3 linked regions of the Chlorogloeopsis sp. ULAP01 genome follow. The main gene of each other region encodes a partner of the protein of the gene in region 3 in a complex. Links are inferred from orthologs where the notes say so. Each region holds a gene or a part of one and is shown on either strand. Other genes may lie near its edges.

Evidence for each region.
Region 1: the proteins of ndhC (region 3) and QUB80_RS07955 are in contact, whole or in part, in a cryo-EM structure (PDB 7NYH), measured with the Escherichia coli proteins. The link is inferred for Chlorogloeopsis sp. ULAP01 from one-to-one orthologs.
Region 2: the proteins of ndhC (region 3) and QUB80_RS09815 are in contact, whole or in part, in a cryo-EM structure (PDB 6ZJN), measured with the Thermus thermophilus proteins. The link is inferred for Chlorogloeopsis sp. ULAP01 from one-to-one orthologs. Residues at the interface, in WP_096411116.1 of Thermus thermophilus: Glu45, Ser46, Asn48, Pro50, Ala51, Gly52, Glu53; in WP_223903221.1 of Thermus thermophilus: Met26, Thr27, Asn29, Gly31, Pro32, His34.

The regions. Positions count from the first base shown.
Region 1 is NZ_JAUDRH010000003.1:399,057-404,150, reverse strand. The notes cover bases 1,272-4,087. They hold QUB80_RS07955 (NADH-quinone oxidoreductase subunit J), read left to right. Parts: upstream 1,272-2,286; coding sequence 2,287-2,889; downstream 2,890-4,087. Other genes in these bases: QUB80_RS07945 (NAD(+) kinase), read left to right, coding at 3,297-4,087; nuoK (NADH-quinone oxidoreductase subunit NuoK), read left to right, coding at 2,987-3,292; ndhI (NAD(P)H-quinone oxidoreductase subunit I), read left to right, coding at 1,624-2,202; nuoH (NADH-quinone oxidoreductase subunit NuoH), read left to right, coding at 1,272-1,541. Also shown: more of nuoH, read left to right, coding at 423-1,271; more of QUB80_RS07945, read left to right, coding at 4,088-4,220; QUB80_RS07940 (ChaB family protein), read right to left, coding at 4,514-4,717; QUB80_RS07935 (YlmC/YmxH family sporulation protein), read right to left, coding at 4,807-5,094. UniProt on the Escherichia coli protein: NDH-1 shuttles electrons from NADH, via FMN and iron-sulfur (Fe-S) centers, to quinones in the respiratory chain. The immediate electron acceptor for the enzyme in this species is believed to be ubiquinone.
Region 2 is NZ_JAUDRH010000004.1:279,340-284,411, forward strand. The notes cover bases 1-2,794. They hold QUB80_RS09815 (NAD(P)H-quinone oxidoreductase subunit H), read left to right. Parts: upstream 1-702; coding sequence 703-1,887; downstream 1,888-2,794. Other genes in these bases: rsmH (16S rRNA (cytosine(1402)-N(4))-methyltransferase RsmH), read right to left, coding at 1-307; QUB80_RS09820 (mannose-1-phosphate guanyltransferase), read right to left, coding at 2,035-2,794. In the rest of the region: more of QUB80_RS09820, read right to left, coding at 2,795-4,563; QUB80_RS09825 (hypothetical protein), read left to right, coding at 4,966-5,072.
Region 3 is NZ_JAUDRH010000010.1:82,714-87,750, reverse strand. Bases 1,121-3,879 are described here. They hold ndhC (photosynthetic/respiratory NAD(P)H-quinone oxidoreductase subunit C), read left to right. Parts: upstream 1,121-2,198; coding sequence 2,199-2,561; downstream 2,562-3,879. Other genes in these bases: QUB80_RS20120 (NAD(P)H-quinone oxidoreductase subunit J), read left to right, coding at 3,291-3,815; QUB80_RS20125 (NADH dehydrogenase subunit K), read left to right, coding at 2,552-3,298; QUB80_RS20135 (rubredoxin), read right to left, coding at 1,669-2,004; QUB80_RS20140 (photosynthesis system II assembly factor Ycf48), read right to left, coding at 1,121-1,583. Also shown: photosystem II reaction center protein PsbL, read right to left, coding at 1-39; psbF (cytochrome b559 subunit beta), read right to left, coding at 49-186; psbE (cytochrome b559 subunit alpha), read right to left, coding at 196-444; more of QUB80_RS20140, read right to left, coding at 561-1,120; QUB80_RS20115 (tetratricopeptide repeat protein), read right to left, coding at 4,111-4,734. UniProt on the Escherichia coli protein: NDH-1 shuttles electrons from NADH, via FMN and iron-sulfur (Fe-S) centers, to quinones in the respiratory chain. The immediate electron acceptor for the enzyme in this species is believed to be ubiquinone.

The sequences.
Region 1 (5,094 bases), on a different replicon or contig from region 3:
CTTTACCCGTTACCCAATCCCCGATCCCTAGTCCCCAATCCCTCTGTTAGCAAATCTCAATTCATACCATAAGTAGAAATTCTCATCAAACTCATAGGGGCATAAGCCATCCAACGATATACTAAGCATGGGGAATTGCAAAAAATCTTAAATTTTGCCTGGTATGGGCAGAAATAATTGATGGGTAAATTTACAGTTATTAACAAGTTGTAGATAGTTGTAAACAACCATGAAAAGCAAAAGATGAAGGATGAAATCAACCATGAAGGGTGAGATCAAAGATGAAGGAGCAAGAATGTAGACACTTGTGAGGGCAGCTTGTTACTAGCAAGAACTCAATAAACAGTAATACATTCATACTTCACAATTCATACTTCATAACTTCAAACTTCTGTCTTGAGTTGACTTCAAGAGCAACAAACATGAATTCAGGAATTGATCTGCAAGGAACTTTTATTGAGTCCCTCATGGATTTGGGACTGCCAGGTGACTTAGCCAAAGCGATTTGGATGCCACTGCCAATGATCCTAATGATTATTGGTGCGACGGTGGGAGTACTAACTTGTGTATGGCTAGAACGGAAGATTTCGGCAGCAGCACAGCAGCGGATTGGTCCTGAATACATTGGCCCTTTGGGTTTGCTGGCTCCTGTGGCAGACGGTCTAAAGCTGGTTTTTAAAGAAGATATCGTGCCAGCCAAATCTGACCCCTTATTGTTTACCCTTGGCCCCATCATTGTTGTATTACCAGTGTTTCTGTCTTATTTAATCGTGCCATTTGGACAGAATTTGGTAATTACGAATGTTGGCATGGGCGTATTTTTGTGGATTGCATTGTCTAGCATTCAGCCAATTGGCTTGTTAATGGCAGGCTACGCATCCAATAACAAATACTCCTTATTGGGTGGCTTGCGGGCAGCAGCACAATCCATTAGCTATGAAATTCCTTTGGCGCTAGCGGTACTAGCGATCGCTATGATGTCCAATAGTCTTAGCACCGTTGATATTGTCGATCAGCAATCAGGCTACGGCATCTTGGGGTGGAACATTTGGCGACAACCAGTAGGGTTTCTCATTTTTTGGATCTCTGCCCTTGCCGAATGTGAACGACTACCCTTTGACTTACCAGAAGCAGAAGAGGAACTGGTGGCAGGTTACCAGACTGAATATTCTGGCATGAAATTCGCTCTGTTCTACCTAAGTTCCTACGTCAACTTAGTACTTTCAGCATTACTGGTATCAGTTTTATACTTAGGCGGTTGGGATTTTCCAATTCCCATTGACGTTTTAGCTAACTGGTTTGGAGTCAGTGAAGCCAATCCAGTTCTGCAAATTATCACCGCCTCATTGGGCATCACCATGACCGTACTGAAAGCCTATCTGCTAGTATTTGTAGCAATTTTATTGCGCTGGACGGTTCCCCGCGTTCGGATCGACCAATTGCTAGATTTAGGATGGAAGTTCTTATTACCAGTTGGGTTGGTGAATTTACTATTAACCGCAGCCTTGAAATTGGCTTTTCCCGTCGCCTTTGGTGGTTAATAGTTAATAGCTAATTGCTAATAGTGTTTTTGCTGTTTTAGCAATTAGCTATCAGCAATTTTTAGTTAAAGAGAGAGACACGATGCTAAAGTTCTTCAAACAAGTTGGTGATTATGCTAAGGAAGCGGTGCAAGCCAGCCGCTATATAGGTCAGGGACTTTCTGTGACTTTTGATCATATGCGGCGGCGTCCGGTAACTGTACAATACCCTTACGAGAAACTAATTCCTGGCGAAAGATTTCGCGGTAGGATTCACTTTGAGTATGATAAGTGCATCGCCTGCGAAGTCTGTGTCAGGGTTTGTCCGATCAACCTGCCTGTAGTAGATTGGGAATTTGATAAAACCAGTAAAAAGAAAAAGCTCAAACACTACAGTATCGACTTTGGCGTTTGTATCTTCTGCGGCAACTGTGTGGAATATTGCCCAACTAACTGTTTGTCAATGACAGAAGAATATGAGCTTTCCACCTATGATCGCCACGAATTGAACTACGATAACGTGGCGTTGGGTCGTTTACCTTACAAAGTTACAAATGACCCAATGGTGACACCTTTGCGCGAATTGGTATACCTGCCTAAAGGTATTATGGATCCCCACGATTTACCAGCTGATGCGCCTCGTCCAGGTGCTCGTCCAGAAGATCTGGTGGAGAAAAGCTAATAGTTAATAGCTAATAGAACACTGGCAATGACACAATTAGCTATTAGCAATCTAGCAATTAACAGATAGCAAAGGAAAAAAACAGTGAATTTAGCCGAAGGAGTACAGGTTGTTTCGTTTGGTGTATTGGCTGTAATGATGATCGGATCGGCACTAGGTGTGGTGCTGTTCTCTAATGTCGTTCATTCTGCCTTTTTGCTGGCTGGTGTTTTTGCCAGCATTTCTGGGATGTATCTCCTATTGAATGCTGATTTTGTAGCAGCCGCACAACTGTTAATTTATGTTGGCGCGGTGAACGTGCTGATATTGTTTGCCATTATGTTGGTAAATAAACGGCAGGATTTTTCTCCCTTTCCCACTGCTTGGGTGCGTAAAGCCCTCACAGCTGTGGTGAGTTTAGGATTATTTGCGCTGCTGAGTACAATGGTGTTGGCAACGCCTTGGTCTCGTTCTACTGCTATTCCTGTAGGAGATCCGATTGTTGTGATTGGGCAGCATTTCTTCAGTGACTTTTTGCTGCCTTTTGAAGTTGCTTCCGTTCTGTTATTAATGGCAATGGTGGGTGCAATTATTCTGGCACGTCGCGAATATCTACCAGAAGCGGCTCCATCCGAACTGCCGCAAACTGTTTTGACATTACCAGAACGCCCCAGAGAACTAATATCGGCAGGAAGCGACAACGAATAATAGTTAATGGTCAATGGTTAATGGCAATGAACAATTAATGATTAACTATTAGCAACAAGCATCTTTCAGGGAAAAATTCAGTAGGGATACAGTTATTATGCAGCTTGAGTACTTTTTATTACTAGCAGCCGCTTTGTTCTGCATTGGCATCTATGGCTTGATTACCAGCCGCAATGCTGTGCGAGTATTAATGTCAATTGAGTTGCTGCTTAATGCTGTGAATTTGAACTTAATGGCTTTTTCCAACTTCCTGGATTCAACAGCGATCAAAGGTCAGGTTTTCACTGTATTTGTGATCACCGTAGCGGCAGCTGAAGCGGCGGTGGGTTTGGCGATCGTGCTAGCAATCTATCGTAACCGCGATACTGTCGATATGGAGCAGTTTAATCTCCTCAAATGGTAACACTGTGGATCTCAAGCAGGTAATTATTGCTTACAAAGCAAGAGACGCTCAAAGCAAACGCTGGGCAGAAACTTGTGCGAAACAACTAGAGAATCGCCAATGCCAGGTTCTAATGGGGCCAAGCGGGCCAAAAGATAACCCTTATCCAGTGTTTTTGGCTTCGGCAGGGCAACCAATAGATCTGGCTTTGGTGCTTGGTGGTGATGGCACTGTTTTAACTGGTGCAAGACATTTAGCCCCAGCTGGCATCCCCATTCTAGGAGTGAATGTAGGAGGACACCTGGGGTTTTTAACTGAATCAGTGGATGAGTTTCAAGATACAGAAAAAGTTTGGGATAGACTTTTGGAGGATCGCTACGCTATCCAAAGGCGGATGATGGTGCAAGCTGGGGTGTATGAAGGGCATGGTAGTAATTTAGAACCCGTGAGCGAACGCTATCTCGCTTTGAATGAAATGTGTGTTAAACCCGCTTCTGCCGATCGCATGATTACCTCAATTCTAGAAATGGAAATTGATGGCGAGGTAGTCGATCAATACGTAGGAGACGGGTTAATAGTCGCGACTCCCACTGGTTCTACTGGCTACACGGTTTCTGCTAATGGCCCAATTATACATGATGGTATGGAAGCCATTACCATTACTCCCATTTGTCCGATGAGTCTTTCTAACCGCCCCGTCGTTTTACCCCCTGGCTCAGTTGTAAGTATTTGGCCTTTGGGAGATTACGATTTGAGTACAAAATTGTGGATGGATGGGGTATTAGCTACTTCAATTTGGCCTGGACATCGCGTTGATGTGCGCATGGCAGAATGTCGGGCTAAGTTTATTATTTTGCGGGAAAATAATTCGTATTATCAGACACTGCGGGAGAAGTTATTGTGGGCAGGGACAAGGGTTCGCTACAGTAGTACTAATCATGCGAATTGATGAATATGAGCAATTTCTTGCTCTGATGCCCAACCGTAGCTTTTAATACCAAATCTAAATCTAAAACCCTCTTCTACTCTACAGACTGTAAGCCTACACAGCAGTGTTTTTTTAGCGTGCGTTAGGACGATAGTCCGTAACGCACCATCAACTCTCCCAAAAATGGTGGTTTATGCTTCGCTAACCTAATCTACATTTATTGAATAATTTAATCTTTATTTACCTTAATTTCTACTAGTTTAGTACACTCCACCTATGGCTTCCTGCCCTAAACCAGTTAAGATATAAATTTTTTATTCTGGCTTTTGACGCCATTGTCCATCTTCACCTTTTTCGTAATCTCTTTTTACTGCACTCCAGGCAACACGGAAAGCACTTTCTTCAGAATTGTATTCTTTTTCAGCACTATTAAAAGCAGCTAGAAAAATTTCTTGAGCGTGCTTGGGTAGATGTTCTTTGATAGAATCTGGTAAATCACTGATATTTTGATAGGGCATAGTTCTAGCAATTTTAAATGTTAAAAAAACTCAATTATCACTTATAAGCTAATCATCCTAAAAATTCACTTCTACTACGTTATCTATAACTATTCACCTAATAAATATTCCAATTCAGCTTTTAACGCTATAACATCTGCAACTCTTGCCACTAGTAAATTTTCTTTACCAGCATCATTTAAACGTACTTTCCAATAACGAATACTATCTGAGTTATTCATCCAAAAATCTATGACTGTACCCACAACTTCATCTTTGTCCCAACCCCATTTTTGCGGTACTGGTTCCACAGATTCTATCAATGCATCTAAAGTACACATATGTGTTGCTATGTATTCTACTCCTTTATATTGTGGTTTTTGTAATGTTTTTTGTTG
Region 2 (5,072 bases), on a different replicon or contig from region 3:
CGTCAAAAGTATGAGATGGGTACTTATAAGCAGCAAAATTACTGTGAATAAAACTAACTCTCTCCCCAAACTCTGCTAAGTTCTTCTTCGCTGCTGCCAATGCATCTTCATCGCGATCGAGCGCCGTTACTCGTACATCTGGTACCGCTTCAAGAATTAGCCGAGTATGCCCACCACCACCTACCGTTGCATCAAGATAATTTCCCCTCGAATGCACTGCTAAACCTTCAATAACTTCTTTTGGTAAGACGGGAATATGGGAAAAAATTGGTTCTTCGATATCTAATGCTTGCGAGGAATGAGACATATAAACTGGTGCAGAAATGGACAATGAGGACACGAACTTCAACGACACGGACGAGTTCAATATTGAGTATCTGAACCAATATATCAAAATGCTCTTGATTTAAAGTCATACTTATGCATAGCAGCGTAATCAAACACCAATGGAACCTATAGCAATCTTCTAGAATGCTTATAGATAGTTCTGTAAGTAGAAATCAGCTTGCCTACACCCATCTCAATATAATTAGATTAGTTAAATGCAATCAAAACGCATGAATCCCACAACATAAATTTGTTGATTTTAGGGTATTCGTAGCAAATATATCTTCAAAAGGCCACCCGAACTCAAAAAGTCAAACACATTTCCAAGTAGGGGTTACTGGCTTCATCGTTCACAAACGGGAGAACACTGAATTTATGGCAAGAATAGAAACCCGCACTGAACCTATGGTGCTGAACATGGGGCCTCACCATCCCTCAATGCACGGGGTTCTGCGGTTAATTGTGACTTTGGATGGCGAGGATGTCGTTGATTGTGAACCGGTAATCGGCTACTTGCATCGGGGAATGGAAAAAATTGCGGAAAACCGCACCAATCTCCAGTATGTCCCCTATGTGAGTCGTTGGGACTATGCGGCGGGTATGTTCAATGAAGCCGTTACCGTTAATGCTCCAGAAAAGTTAGCGGGCATTACCGTTCCCAAACGCGCCAGTTACATCCGCGTGATTATGCTGGAGTTAAACCGCATCGCCAACCACTTGTTGTGGTTTGGCCCTTTCCTTGCGGACGTAGGCGCTCAAACTCCCTTTTTCTATCAGTTCCGCGAACGAGAAATGATTTACGATCTGTGGGAAGCAGCCACAGGTTATCGCATGGTTAACAATAACTACTTCCGGATTGGAGGAGTAGCAGTTGACTTGCCCTATGGTTGGGTTGACAAGTGCATGGACTTCTGCGACTACTTCTTGCCCAAGGTAGACGAGTACGAGCGCTTGGTTACCAATAACCCCATCTTCCGCCGTCGGGTAGAGGGTATTGGCACCATCACCCGCGATGAGGCAATTAACTGGGGACTTTCTGGGCCGATGCTACGTGCTTCTGGCGTGAAGTGGGATTTGCGCAAAGTAGACCATTATGAATGTTACGATGACTTCGACTGGGAAGTCCAGTGGGAAACTGCTGGTGATTGTTTAGCCCGTTATATGGTGCGGATGCGGGAAATGCGCGAATCTGTGAAGATTCTCAAGCAAGCTCTAAAAGCGCTTCCGGGAGGCCCATACGAAAATTTGGAAGCCAAGCGGATGCAAGCTGGGCCTAAATCTGAGTGGGATGCGTTTGATTATCAGTATATTGCCAAGAAAGTTGCTCCTACCTTTAAAATTCCCAAAGGTGAAATCTACTCCCGTGTAGAAAGCGGCAAAGGAGAATTGGGAATTTATTTGGTTGGGGATGATAACGTTTTCCCTTGGCGTTGGAAGGTTCGCCCGGCAGATTTCAATAACCTACAAATTCTTCCTCATCTGCTGCGGGGTGTGAAGGTAGCAGATATTGTAGTGATTTTGGGTAGTATTGATGTGATTATGGGGTCGGTAGACCGCTAAGTATTAGTAGGGTAGGCAATGCCTACTCTACAGCAATTTATTTTTTCCACATCCCAATTCCCATAACTTAGTAATCAAAAAGCTGCTTTGATAAGGAACAGGGAATCAAGAACTACTGTTACCTGTTCCCTGTTCCCTGTTCCCTATTTACACTTCTGCCACTAATTGTTCTTGTTCTTTTTCTACAAATACCTGAACACGGGTACGGTACTGTCTCAAAGTTTCATCCACCCAATCGCGATCATGACTGTTGGCGTACAAATGTACGAGTGGTTCGCTAGCATCTGGTAAAACTAGCACCCAACTGTCATCGTGAGGTTGACAAATTTTTACCCCATCTATTAATTCTAGGTTTTGGGCTGGGTGAGTTTCCACTAAGTAGCGCATCAGCGCTCCTTTGGCTGTCCAAGGGCAACGAATTGTGTGAGATCTGTGAATCACACGCGGTAATTCCGCTCGCACAGAAGCAAGCGATCGCTCCTGAATTGTCAGCATTTCTATAATCTTGGCGATACAGAACATTGAGTCAAACCCTGGATGCAGTTGCGGGAAAATGAAACCCGTGTCTGCACTACCTCCCAAAACTACATTTGTAGTTTTGTAACTTGCTTCCATCAGTGCTGTGGGATTTGCCTTGGTGCGAATCACTCTGCCATCGTGGCGACGGGCAATTTGTTCTACAGCGCTGGATGCATGCACTGGTACAACGACTGTCCCTCTAGGATTAGAAGTTAAGATCATGTCTACCATGAGTGCTGTTAACATTTCGCCACGAATCGGTATGCCAGATTCATCGACTAAAATCAGTTGTTCACCATTCGCCGATACTTGAACACCAAAGTTAGCTTTCAATGCCTCCACTACCTGCCCTAACTGTGCCAGTAGGGCTTCGCGATCGGTAGTAGACACTGCTGTTTTATTGAGACTAGCATTAAGTACTACCGCATCTGCCCCATATTTATCTAACATTTGCGGTAGCACCGCACCAGACACGGCATAAACGTAGTCAATTACCACTTTGGCACGACTGTTACGCAGTGTATCAATGTGTAAGAGCTTTTCAAAAGCTGTGCAATAAATGTCAACTACTTGGCTGGGATAGGCAACATCACCAATTTCATGAATGAGCGATCGCCGCATATCTTCTTTGAAGTAAGCTCCTTCAATTTTCTTTTCTTGGGCTTTGGAAATATTAATACCCTTGGCATCCAAAAATTCGATCAAAATGTAATCTGGGCGATCGGGATGCACCCGCACGTGGATACCGCCAGCTACTCCCATCGTTGGTATAACTGTCCGCGCGATCGGGATAGCTGTAGCATCCAGGTTCTGAATATTAATACCCACCGACATCAAACCAGCAATTAGCGATCGGGTAACCATCCGAGAGATATTTCTTTGATCGCGCGAAACTGTGACTTTAGAACCAGGTTTCAAAGTCGAACCATAGGCAGCACCCAACTTCACCGCAAATTCTGGGGTAATATCAATATTCGCTAATCCTTGTACACCCCGTTGTCCAAACAAGTTACGTTGAGCAGTGTTACCCCAAATTAAATTAATATTTAAAATTGCCCCAGACTCTATCTTTTTACTTGGCCAGACTCGTACACTCGGACTAATTTGGGCCTCTTCTCCTACGGTTGATAATGAACCGACTACAGCAGCTTCCAATACATGAGCACGACGATCTACACGAGTACCACGAGAAATCACACAAGCCGACAAATGTGCCTCATCGCCTATAATTGCTCCATTCCAAACAATTGGGCGTTTGAGATTAGCATCAGCGCCGATGGTGACATTATCTCCAATTACGGTTCCTGCTTCAATATTAACTCTGGCACCGATGCGACAATTGTCACCAATAATGGCAGGAGTTTCAACTATAGCAGAGGGGTCTATATAAGTATTTTGACCAACCCATAAGCCTGGAGAAATTTCCTGATAAGGAAAGTCAAGTTTCACTTTCCGATCTAAAGCATCATATTGAGCATCTCGATAGGCGTCTAAGTGACCAACATCGCACCAGTAGCCTTTAGCGATGTAACCATACATTGGCTCGCCTTTTTCTAGTAATAACGGAAATAAATCTTTAGAGAAGTCAGATTCTTGATTAGCGGGTAAGTACTCTAAAACTTCTGGTTCTAGAATATAAGCGCCGGTGTTAACAGTATCAGAAAAGATTTCGCTAGTAGAAGGTTTTTCTAAAAAACGGCGAATTCTGTCTTCTTCATCAGTAATTACGACTCCAAATTCAATTGGATTGGGAACGCGGGTTAAAATCAAAGTTGCTTTTGATTTTTTTTGTTTGTGAAATTCAATTGCTGCACTCAGGTCAAAATCTGTAATACTATCTCCACTAATTACCAAAAATGTTTCATCCAAAAGTTCGGCAATATTTTTCACGCAGCCAGCAGTACCCAAAGGTTGATCTTCTTCTACAGCGTAAGTAATTTGTACGCCAAAATCATTACCGTCTTGAAAATAATCCCGTAAAGCATCAGGTAAATAATGCAGTGTAGCAATTATTTCTGTGATTTCGTGTCGTTTGAGAAGATTAATAATATGTTCGGCAATCGGTCGGTTTAGAATTGGTACCATCGGTTTCGGGAGATCGCAAGTTAGCGGACGAAGTCGCGTTCCCGATCCTCCTGCCATCAGTACTGCTCGCATACAATCCTCCTTGAGCTATTTGCACCACTTGCTGCGTTAAGACCAATCAGATAAACTTTTTCTTCTTTCTTTAGTCTCCTACGGATGTTGAAATTTGAGGAACTTCCACAAGATGCATCTAGGAAGACGTAAGTAAAACTACTCTCCACACTAGCTTGTTTGGTAGGGGATAGGGAACAGGAGAACATGGAGACAAAAAGATCCGGGGACACGGAGAAGAATTCTTCCCTATCTTCCCTATCTTCCTCACCCACTCTCTAGGGCGCTCCCAAGGCACTGCCCCTATTTCTCCCTCTCCCCTCGCTACTCAGGGGAAGGCTGATTTAAACTGGGGTATAGAGGTTTATAAATTGACTGAAATGCCGAACTACGGTGTTTAAGTATGTTTTATTAATGTTGGTGATGGAATACCACAGTAGTGTGGGAATGCTTAACTCAAATTTTTTTGTGGAGTTAATTGGAATGGGAGAGTTAATAGGTATCGTAGTGATAGTAGGTTACGCAGCTGG
Region 3 (5,037 bases):
TTCAACCGGCTGATTATTAGGGTTGGTGTTTCTTTCCATTGTTCTCTCCTAGCGTTGAATGAACTGCATTGCGGCGATCGCGCCCAAAAAGAATACAGTAGGCACAGCTAGGGTGTGAACTGCCAGCCATCTGACGGTAAAAATTGGATATTGTACTGGTTGGTTAACGTTGCTGCCGCTAGTCATAATTTCAAACTACTTTGCAATAAATTCTTCAACTTGTTGTTTTGCATCAAAACGGTTATTCACAATCGGCAATTCTTGCCGTTCTTGGGTGTAATATTCGTTCGGGCGAGGTGTGCCAAACACATCATACGCCAAGCCTGTACTCACAAATAACCAACCTGCGATAAATAAGGCAGGAATGGTGATGCTGTGAATTACCCAATAGCGAACGCTGGTAATAATATCCGAAAACGGACGTTCTCCAGTACTACCTGACATTTAGATTCCTACCTCCGTCATCTATTGTTAATTAATTTATTATCCTACAAAGTTAAGAAAGAGTTACAAGTTGCAACTTCTTTCTCATAATTAGGAGTTAATACCTGTGTTGTTACCTAAGCTGCTTCTGATTTGGCAGTAGGTGCAATATTGGGTTGATATTTAAGTAAGATCCCGCGATCGCCAATTACAAATCCTTGTTCTGGTGATAAGAAAACTATTTTGTAAAAATTGGCAGGCACATTTTCAACATCACGGTCTTTTTCCCAAGTTTTGCCACCATCAGAACTCTTTAATAAATTGGCGCTGCCACCACTGATCCAAATTTCCTCAGGCGTGCGATATGCCAAATCAAGCAAACCCCAACTAGTAGACACTTCTGGATATTGCACTTCCAACCATTTGTCAGGGTTAGCTGGATCGCTAAATTGCACCTGCCCCCCCCGTGCTAGCATCCACATTTGTCCACTTTCTGTAAAGCCCATGTTTTCCACTCGTCGGGAACTATTGCGGTTGTGAGGTACCCAAGCATTTACACCTGGTTCCCAAGTTGAGTAAAAGTTACCTTTGGCAGAAACAGCAACGTATTTGCCATCAGCAGAACGTTCCATATTTCGCACTACACCAACTGCTTCTTCCACTTGCGCTTTCCAGTTTTGACCTCCATCTGTTGTCTTGTATATTGCTCCTACATCAGTAGCCATTTCAGCTGTTTTGGCTCCTAGCGCTAGAACATTAATCGGATTACCTGGTAACTTTTCACTTAGAGGGATGCGCGACCAAGAATTACCTTCATCAGTGCTATGCAGCAACAGAGAAGGTTCACCGACAATCCACCCTTCTTTGGCAGCAAAACTGACAGAGTTAAAGCGATATTTGTCGTCATCTAGTTGCAATTTTATTGGTTGCCAGGTATTGCCACCGTCTTTGGTTTCCAAAAGTGTAGCGTTACTACCTACTAAATAGCCGTGTTTAGGATTGTCAGTAAAGGCTATATCCAGTAGTTTTGCTTCTGTCGGTACGGAAATGACTTCCCAAGGGTTGTAACTTGTTGAAGGAACATTACTACAACCAACACACATTAAAACAACAGCAAATAAGGCAAATATTCGTTGCCAGATTCTCACTTTTGAGCGCATTTTTGTATTTATTAGTTTTTTGTTAATTTGTCTAGAATTTCCTGTGGGTAGGGCAGAACCCTACCTAAACTCTTAAAAACGTGACTTATTGCAAGCCATAAAGACTCATGAAAAATAAGAAACCAAGAGCCAAAGCACCAAAAATCAAAAGACTTTTTTGAGTTGGCGTCAAATTATTGACACCCAAACCATAGCCGAGATTTTCTTGGAAGCCAGAAGCTTTACCCGCAGGGCCGATATTGGTGAAAGCGTTCTTCTTGGCACTGCAAACTGGACAGCGCCAATTCAAGGGCAGTTCTGCAAAAGGCGTGCCTGGGAGAATGTCATTTTTTTCATCTCCCTTATTCGGTTCATAGACGTAACCGCAGGCACGACACTCGTAGCGGTCTAAAACTGGATTTTCAACAGCTTGGTCGCTCATAGCCGTAGCATGGGTGAGGGTCAAAGCTTAAACTTACGTTAAAAATTATGACATAACTGTTAGGTTTTTCTATCACTGACAAAAAGGAATCAAATTACCTTTAGTCTGTTTTCCAAATTTCAGAATAGTCAAATCGATATAATGTAAAAGAAGGTAACAGAGTTATTAGCACTATATAGCGGTAGATATTCATTGTGTTTGTCCTTAGCGGTTACGAGTACCTTCTAGGCTTCTTAATTATCTGTAGCCTAGTGCCAGCCTTAGCTCTATCTGCGTCCAAGCTCCTGCGGCCTAGCGGTCGCAACCCAGAACGGCGCACTACTTACGAATCGGGCATGGAACCTATTGGCGGAGCCTGGATTCAGTTCAATATCCGCTACTATATGTTTGCCCTAGTATTCGTCGTGTTTGATGTGGAGACAGTGTTCTTATATCCTTGGGCAGTTGCTTTCCACCGTCTGGGCTTATTGGCATTTGTTGAAGCACTAATTTTTATTGCAATTCTTGTAGTTGCCCTAGTTTATGCATGGCGTAAAGGAGCATTGGAATGGTCTTAGATGCTAATTTAACAGCGAAAGATGTGGAACAACAGCAAAAAGAGCGCATTCTCAGCCCAATTGGGCGTCCGACAGTGACTCAAGAGTTGTCAGAAAATGTCATTTTGACAACAGTTGACGATCTCTACAACTGGGCGCGACTTTCTAGTCTTTGGCCTTTACTGTTTGGTACCGCTTGCTGCTTCATTGAGTTTGCTGCTTTAATTGGTTCCCGATTTGACTTTGACCGCTTCGGATTAATTCCCCGTTCTAGCCCTCGGCAAGCCGATTTGATTATTACAGCAGGTACAATCACGATGAAGATGGCTCCTCAACTGGTGCGTCTTTATGAACAAATGCCTGAGCCAAAGTATGTGATTGCAATGGGGGCTTGTACAATTACTGGTGGAATGTTCAGCGTAGATTCACCTACAGCAGTGCGTGGAGTCGATAAACTGATTCCAGTGGATGTATACTTACCCGGTTGCCCACCACGTCCAGAAGCAATTATCGATGCAATTATCAAGTTGCGGAAGAAAATAGCTAATGATTCGATCCAAGAGCGTGGTGTAATTAAACAAACCCATCGCTACTACAGTACGACTCACAACATGAAGTCAGTACCCCAAGTCCACACTGGTAAATATTTGCTCTCTGATACTCGCGTTACACCACCGAAGGAATTAACAGAAGCAATCGGGTTGCCTGTACCTCCTGCTCTGTTGACTGCGAAGAAGGAGGAGACAAATCGTGGCTGAAGAATCAAAACCAGTACCAGTAGAGGAACAATCCTTAGTCAAAGCAGGCAAAACTTCTCAGTGGTTGACGGAAAATGGTTTTGCTAATGAGGCCTTAGCACCTGATGCAAATGGGGTAGAGATAATTAAGGTAGAACCTGATTTTTTGTTACCAATTTGTACTGCCCTTTATGCTTACGGGTTTAATTATCTTCAGTGCCAGTGTGGTATTGATTTAGGCCCTGGACAGGATTTGGTCAGTATGTATCACTTGGTCAAAGTCAGTGATAATGTTGATCAGGCAGAAGAAGTACGTATTAAAGTTTTCTTACCTAGAGAAAATCCCAGAGTGCCTTCAGTTTACTGGATCTGGAAGACGGCTGATTGGCAAGAGCGTGAATCTTACGATATGTTCGGGATAGTCTATGAGGGACACCCAGATTTGAAGCGTATTTTAATGCCAGAAGATTGGGTTGGTTGGCCTTTGCGTAAGGATTACGTTTCACCTGACTTTTATGAGTTGCAAGACGCTTATTAGAGCGTGTAGCATTTTACCTTCCTACCCCTCTTTTGTTGCACAGAGGGGTAATTGATTATTTAGGTGCAGATTAACTAAAAAACAGGCTAATTTAATTTTTTTTGCTAAAGCTTACATAATTTAAGTATTTGTGAGCGTCTTTTGAAAAAATATGAAGTGATTCGTAAACGTCCATCTGTGAAACAAAAGTAATTAGAAATATCGCCAAAGAAGAAGTAAAAGATAGTTCAAGTTAATACACAAGATTATTGTTAGGAGTCATAGTAGCTGAAAATTTTACTTAGCTTATCTCATCTCACACTCCTAACTCGCGTAGCGTAGCTTCTACCCTAGTGACACTGTCATATTTACCCTGTTGTTCGTACAAGTCCCGTGCTTTTCTAAAAATAGCGATCGCTTCTTTCGCTTTACCTTGCTTTTTTAACATAGCTCCTCGCAATTCATAAACTTGAGGATTTTTGGGAGCAAGCTTCACTGCTTCCTCGTATGCCCACTGTACACTTTTGTAGTCTCCAAGTCGCAGCAGAATAGTTGCTAATCCTACATAAGCATTAACGTTACTACGATTCATCTGGATCGCCCGACGATAAGCTTCTTTGGCTCTGGCATTATCTCCTAAGTTGCCACTAACGTAGCCAAGAGCATATTGATAATCACTATTATTGGGATTGAGAGCAGTAGCACGACGATAAGCGTTTAAAGCTGCTGAATAATTTCCTTGCAATGCATATAAATAACCGATGCCAGAATAAATAGAGGCATTTTTTGGCTCTAATTCTGCTGCTTGTTGATAAATTGCGATCGCACGATTGTAATCACCAGCTTGCACTAAATTACGCCCTTCTTGCAAAAGTTCCTTGACTTGTGCGCTACTTTGATTTTGTGCAAGCAAAATTTGAGCAGAAGCCGACAAAGACATTGTTACGGCAATGCTTCCTACAAAGAAAACTTTAATTAAGAGTAGTGTTTGTCTGTACACAGCAAAATACCCTGGTCTTTATGCAACATTTATAAAGTTCCGTGATTTCTTGTCCATTAAAACAAAAATCTTCAGCTTTGCAAACTCTATTAATTAACTTTTACCAAAGATTTATAGCAGTGCAATATTAATTGACTGCGGTCAATACTAACACAGTTAGTTTTTTTTGATACTTTTTCTGAATTAATTATAAAGAATGGTCTACAGAAATTATTGAATTAACTGACTGTTAGAAGTTATGTA